Streptomyces venezuelae: one gene and its partner. The main gene of each other region encodes a partner of the protein of the gene in region 2 in a complex. Links are inferred from orthologs where the notes say so. Each region holds a gene or a part of one and is shown on either strand. Other genes may lie near its edges.

Region 1 (2,923 bases), 2.7 Mb from region 2 along the record:
AGACGATCTGGTCGATGTGGACCGGCACGCGCTGGAGGTCGACGAGGATCGCCTCGTCGTCCCCGCCCTGGCCGACGCCGCCCACGAGGTTGTCACCGGTGTGGCGCACGGAGCCGTCGTCGCTCTGCAGGTGCCGGAAGAAGACCACGTCGACGGGCTGCTTGTCGGCGAAGAGCACCGCCGAGGCGTCGAGGTCGATCTCCCGCGTCCGCGAGCCGAACAGTCCGCGGCGCTTCGCCGCCTGCCAGCCGAGGCCCATACGGACCGCGGTCAGCGTGCCTCCGTCCGCCTTCTGCAGACTGATGGCCTGACCCTTGGTCATGTTGACCGTCACGTACTGTCCCCTCTCCCTGGCCCGCCATACGGCGGGCGTGCAGCGTGTACCTGCGGCTGTGACCCAACCCTACTGACCGGCCCCCGGTCAGGCGAGGCCCGCTTCCTTCATCTGCCGCAACTCCTTCTTCAGCTCGCCCACCTCGTCCCGGATCCGGGCCGCGACCTCGAACTGGAGCTCGGCGGCCGCCCCGCGCATGCGCTCGGTCATCTGCTCGATGAGCGCGGCCAGTTCGGCTGCGGGCCGGTCGGTCGGCAGCTCGGCGCCCGCGGCGCCCTTCGCCCCCTTCGCGCCCTTTCCACCGGTCTTGCCCAGGGCCGCCCGGCCGCCGAGCGCCGGCACCGGGGCCTTGGCGCCCTTGCCCTCCTTGGCCTGCCGGTAGCCGGTACCGAGGAGCTCCTCGGTGTCCAGTTCCTCGCGGGCGATGGTGGCGACGATGTCGTTGATCTTCTTGCGCAGCGGCTGCGGGTCGATCCCGTTCGCCGTGTTGTAGGCGATCTGCTTCTCGCGGCGCCGGTTGGTCTCGTCGATGGCCTTCTCCATCGCCGGGGTCATCTTGTCCGCGTACATGTGGACCTGGCCGGACACGTTGCGCGCGGCGCGGCCGATGGTCTGGATCAGGGAGGTCCCCGAGCGCAGGAAGCCCTCCTTGTCGGCGTCGAGGATCGCCACCAGGGACACCTCGGGCAGGTCCAGGCCCTCACGGAGCAGGTTGATGCCGACCAGGACGTCGTACTCGCCGGCCCGCAGCTCGCGCAGCAGCTCGATGCGGCGCAGGGTGTCCACGTCGCTGTGCAGGTACCGCACCTGGATGCCGAGCTCCAGGAAGTAGTCCGTGAGGTCCTCGGCCATCTTCTTGGTGAGGGTGGTGACGAGGATCCGCTCGTCCTTCTCGACCCGCTGCCGGATCTCGTGGACCAGGTCGTCGATCTGCCCCTCGGTCGGCTTGACCACGACCTCGGGGTCGATGAGGCCGGTGGGGCGGATGATCTGTTCGACGAAGCCGTCGCCGCGCGAGAGCTCGTACTTTCCGGGCGTCGCCGACAGGTAGACGGTCTGGCCGATGCGCTCCTGGAACTCCTCCCACTTCAGCGGCCGGTTGTCCAGGGCGGACGGCAGCCGGAAGCCGTGGTCGACCAGGGTGCGCTTGCGGGAGGCGTCACCCTCGTACATGGCGCCGATCTGCGGCACGGTGACGTGCGACTCGTCGATGACCAGGAGGAAGTCCTCCGGGAAGTAGTCGATGAGCGTGTTGGGCGCGGAGCCGCGCTCGCGGTCGTCCATGTGCAGCGAGTAGTTCTCGATGCCGGAGCAGGAGCCGATCTGGCGCATCATCTCCAGGTCGTACGTGGTGCGCATGCGCAGCCGCTGCGCCTCCAGCATCTTGCCCTGCTTCTCCAGCTCGGCGAGGCGCTCGGTCAGCTCCGCCTCGATGCCGCGGACCGCCTTCTCCATGCGCTCGGGGCCGGCGACGTAGTGGCTGGCGGGGAAGACGTACAGCTCGCGGTCCTCGCTGATGACCTCGCCGGTCAGCGGGTGCAGGGTGGAGAGGGCCTCGATCTCGTCGCCGAACATTTCGATGCGGACGGCCAGTTCCTCGTAGACCGGGAAGATCTCGATCGTGTCCCCGCGCACGCGGAAGGTGCCGCGGGTGAAGGCGACGTCGTTGCGGGTGTACTGGATGTCCACGAAACGGCGCAGCAGCTGGTCCCGGTCGGTCTCCTCGCCCACCTTGAGGGAGACCATCCGGTCGACGTACTCCTGCGGGGTACCGAGACCGTAGATGCAGGACACGGAGGCGACGACGATCACGTCGCGCCGGGTCAGGAGCGAGTTCGTCGCGGAGTGGCGCAGCCGCTCCACCTCCTCGTTGATCGAGGAGTCCTTCTCGATGTACGTGTCCGACTGCGGTACGTAGGCCTCGGGCTGGTAGTAGTCGTAGTACGAGACGAAGTACTCGACGGCGTTGTTCGGCAGGAGCTCGCGGAACTCGTTCGCCAGCTGGGCGGCGAGCGTCTTGTTCGGCGCCATGACCAGGGTGGGGCGCTGGAGCTTCTCGATCATCCAGGCGGTCGTCGCCGACTTGCCGGTGCCGGTCGCACCCAGCAGGACGACGTCCTTCTCACCTGCACGGATGCGCTTCTCCAGCTCGGCGATGGCCGCCGGCTGGTCGCCGCTGGGCTGGTAGGGGCTGACGACCTCGAAAGGCGCCACCGTGCGTTCGATCTTCGATACGGGCCGCATGGGTCAACCGTACGACTCCCCACTGACACTCACGTGCCCCCGTGGGCCGGCGGCGCGCTCCGGCCGCTCCCGGCCGCCCGGACCGGCGTCATTCGTTCTGGTCCGTTTGTCGTAGTTCGGTGGCGGCTCGGTGATCTTCAACCCCATGATCGCGGTGAAGTGCATCGCCACAACGTCTGCCGCTCCGCACCCGTCTGACGCAGGAACAGGGCTCACGACCCGAGGAGAACGCACATGTACGTCCGACCCGCCGCCGCGGCCGCCGCCGCGTTCCTGGGCTTCACTCTCACCTTGCTGGGCGGGACGGCCTCGTACGCCGCCACCGGTCCCGGATCCGCGACCGGC
Region 2 (3,408 bases):
ACGGCACCGAGACGTGGTACTGCCACCTCAGCTCCACCAAGATCCGCGGCGGCAAGGTCAAGGCGGGCGAAGTCATCGCCTACTCGGGCAACTCCGGCAACTCCACCGGCCCGCACCTCCACTTCGAGGTCCGGCCCGGCGGCGGATCCGCGATCGACCCCCTGTCCTGGCTCCGCAGCCACGGCCTGGACCCGACGTAACCCCTCAGGCCCGCAACCGCCCGGCCTGACCACCGGGCACAGCCGTCCGACGCGACCGCCGGGCGCAACCCGCCGGCGTCTCCCCCGGCGTGAATGCCGCGCGGCCCGAAGGCCGCGCGGCCGCCCCCCGTCCTACAGCTTCTGCACCGGCGCGTAACGCAGCAGCAGCCGCTTGGGCTTGTCGTCCCCGAAGTCGATGGTGGCCTGCGCGTCCGCACCCGCCCCCTTGACCTCCATGACGGTGCCGAGCCCGAACTGGTCGTGCGTGACCCGGTCCCCGACCACCAGGGCGATGACCGGCTTGTCGGCGGCCCGCCGCGTCGCGAATCCGGACGGGCCCGACTTCGTACGCGACGAGGACAGGAACGCCTCCGGCGAGGTGCCGAACGTCGCCTTGCCCGATCCGGACGAGGACGACCCGTACGAGGACCCGTACCCCGAGCCCCGCATCGGACCGGCCGGCTTCTGCGTCGCGCCCGTCCGCTTCCACTGGAGGTACTCCGCCGGAATCTCCTCCAGGAAGCGCGACGGCGGGTTGTACGAGGGCGTGCCCCACGCGCTGCGCATGCTGGATCGGGTCAGGTACAGGCGCTCGCGCGCCCGCGTGATGCCGACGTACGCGAGCCGGCGCTCCTCCTCCAGTTCCTTGGTCTGGCCCAGCGCCCGCATGTGCGGGAAGACCCCGTCCTCCATGCCGGTCAGGAAGACCACCGGGAATTCGAGGCCCTTGGCGGTGTGCAGGGTCATCAGCGTGATGACGCCCGTGCCCTCGGTGTCCTCGTCCGGGATCTGGTCGGAGTCGGCCACGAGGGCGACCTGCTCCAGGAACTCGGCCAGGGTGCCGGACCCGGGAGCCGGGGCACCGGTCTCCGCCGCCTCGGCCGCCGCGGCCTCCCGCGCCTGCTCGAACTCCAGGGCCACGGCCGCGAGCTCCTGCAGGTTCTCGATGCGCGTCTCGTCCTGCGGGTCGGTCGAGGCCTGGAGTTCGGCGAGGTACCCCGTCCGCTCCAGGACGGCTTCCAGCACCACCGCCGGGCCCGCGCCCGAGTCGACGATCGTGCGCAGCTCCTCCATCAGCACGTTGAACCGCTTCACCGCGTTGGTGGAGCGCGCGGCCATGCCGAAGGCCTCGTCCACCCGGCGCAGCGCCTGCGGGAAGGTGATCTTCTCGCGCGCCGCGAGGGCGTCGATCATCGCCTCGGCGCGCTCGCCGATGCCGCGCTTGGGCACGTTCAGGATGCGCCGCAGCGGGACGTTGTCCTCCGGGTTCGCGAGGACGCGCAGGTACGCGAGGACGTCGCGGACCTCCTTGCGCTCGTAGAAGCGGACGCCGCCGACGACTTTGTAGGGCAGTCCGACCCGGATGAAGATCTCCTCGAACACGCGGGACTGCGCGTTGGTCCGGTAGAAGATCGCCACGTCGCCGGCCTTGGCGTCGCCGGCGTCGGTGAGCCGGTCGATCTCGTCGGCGGCGAACTGGGCCTCGTCGTGCTCGGTGTCCGCGACGTAGCCGGTGATGACGGCGCCGGTGCCGGCCTGCGTCCACAGGTTCTTGGCGCGGCGGTTCTCGTTGCGCTCGATGACCGCGTTGGCCGCGGAGAGGATCGTCTGCGTGGAGCGGTAGTTCTGCTCCAGCAGGATCGTGGTCGCGTCCTTGTAGTCCTCTTCGAACTGGAGGATGTTGCGGATGGTCGCGCCGCGGAAGGCGTAGATCGACTGGTCGGCGTCACCCACCACGCACAGCTCGGCCGGGGGCAGGTCCGGGTAGCCGGTGCCGACGAGCTCGCGCACCAGCGTGTACTGGGCGTGGTTGGTGTCCTGGTACTCGTCGACGAGGACGTGCCGGAAGCGGCGCCGGTAGTGCTCGGCGACGTCCGGGAACGCCTGGAGCAGGTGGACCGTGGTCATGATGATGTCGTCGAAGTCGAGGGCGTTGGCCTCGCGCAGCCGCCCCTGGTACATCGCGTACGCCTGGGCCAGGGTCTTCTCGAAGCCGTCCACGGCCTGGTCGGCGAAGGCTTCCTCGTCGATCAGCTCGTTCTTCAGGTTCGAGATCTTGGCGTTGAAGGCCTTCGGCGGGAACTTCTTCGGGTCGAGGTCCAGGTCGCGGCAGACGAGCGCCATCAGGCGCTTCGAGTCGGCCGCGTCGTAGATCGAGAACGAGGACGTGAACCCGAGCCGCTTGGATTCGCGGCGCAGGATCCGCACGCACGCGCTGTGGAAGGTGGAGACCCACATGGCGCCCGCGCGCGGGCCGACGAGGCCCTCGACGCGCTCCTTCATCTCACCGGCGGCCTTGTTGGTGAAGGTGATCGCGAGGATCTGGCCGGGGTGGACGCCCCGCGCGGACAGCAGGTGTCCGATGCGGTGGGTCAGCACCCTGGTCTTGCCGGAGCCGGCGCCGGCCACGATGAGCAGCGGGGATCCCGCGTGCACCACGGCCGCGCGCTGCTGCTCGTTGAGCCCGTCGAGGAGCGTCGCCGGGTCGATGACGGGCCTGGGGGCGCCGTCCCGGTAGTACGCGTCCCCGGTCATGGGTACGTCGAACCGCCCGCCGAAGAGGTCGTCCGCGCCGGCCTCGGGGGCGGCGTGGTCCTCGGGCGGCGGCGGGACCTCGTCGGAGGGGGTGAGGTCCGCCAGGAAACTGTCGTCAAAGAGGCTGCTCATCGCATTCCGAGTCTAGGGGGCGGGACCGACAGGCCAGCACGAGTTCGAGCAGACCGGGGAAACGCAGCTCCAGGTCCTCGCGGCGCAGCGCGAGGAAGAGCTTGCGGCCCTGGGGCCGCTGGCGGATGAGACCGCTCTCGCGCAGCGTCCTGAGGTGGTGCGTGACGCTGGACCGGGGCAGGTCCGGGACGACCTCGCCGCAGAAGGCCTCCTCGCCGCAGGACAGCTTGCGGACGATCTCCAGCCGGACGGGGTGTCCGAGCGCCGCCAGGACCTCGACCAGCTCGATGCGGTCGGCGGCGGGGTGGGTCGGCTCGGCGGCGGCGGCAGGCATGCCCCCACTGTACGCAGATCTCGTACGGACCCCGCCCAATTGTTCGAAGATCTCGTACAGTCCTCTCGCCCAGCCCTACGAAATCATCGAATCGAGCAGCTGCGGAGGGAGCTGACCCGCTTCTCCGGCCGACCGGGCCGCCTCGTACGCTCGACGCCATGGACGTACTCATCAATGTCTTCGTCGGCCTGCACATCATCGGAATCG

The links. Proteins that work in one complex are often made in the same cells at the same time.
Region 1: the proteins of pcrA (region 2) and uvrB are in contact, whole or in part, in a crystal structure (PDB 7EGT), measured with the Thermus thermophilus proteins. The link is inferred for Streptomyces venezuelae from one-to-one orthologs. Residues at the interface, in WP_096412145.1 of Thermus thermophilus: His654, Arg656, Phe657, Gln666, Asp668, Glu669, Lys680, Arg681, Leu682, Ser683, Lys685, Tyr686, Ala687; in WP_096411307.1 of Thermus thermophilus: Glu23, Leu25, Arg26, Asp27, Gly28, Glu29, Arg30, Phe31, Arg55, Glu326, Asp327, Phe328, Glu379, Ser382, Gln383, His398, Gly400, Arg401.

Annotation. Positions count from the first base shown.
Region 1 is NZ_CP029189.1:1,867,992-1,870,914, forward strand. It holds uvrB (excinuclease ABC subunit UvrB), read right to left. Parts: upstream 2,579-2,923; coding sequence 422-2,578; downstream 1-421. Other genes in the region: DEJ51_RS07810 (TerD family protein), read right to left, coding at 1-334; DEJ51_RS07820 (glycerophosphodiester phosphodiesterase), read left to right, coding at 2,813-2,923. UniProt on the Escherichia coli protein: The UvrABC repair system catalyzes the recognition and processing of DNA lesions. A damage recognition complex composed of 2 UvrA and 2 UvrB subunits scans DNA for abnormalities.
Region 2 is NZ_CP029189.1:4,542,412-4,545,819, reverse strand. Bases 101-3,253 are described here. They hold pcrA (DNA helicase PcrA), read right to left. Parts: upstream 2,868-3,253; coding sequence 333-2,867; downstream 101-332. Other genes in these bases: DEJ51_RS20275 (ArsR/SmtB family transcription factor), read right to left, coding at 2,851-3,201; DEJ51_RS20285 (M23 family metallopeptidase), read left to right, coding at 101-200. In the rest of the region: more of DEJ51_RS20285, read left to right, coding at 1-100; DEJ51_RS20270 (hypothetical protein), read left to right, coding at 3,360-3,408. UniProt on the Escherichia coli protein: A helicase with DNA-dependent ATPase activity. Unwinds DNA duplexes with 3'-5' polarity. Translocates on single-stranded DNA with 3'-5' polarity. Initiates unwinding more efficiently from a nicked substrate than double-stranded DNA.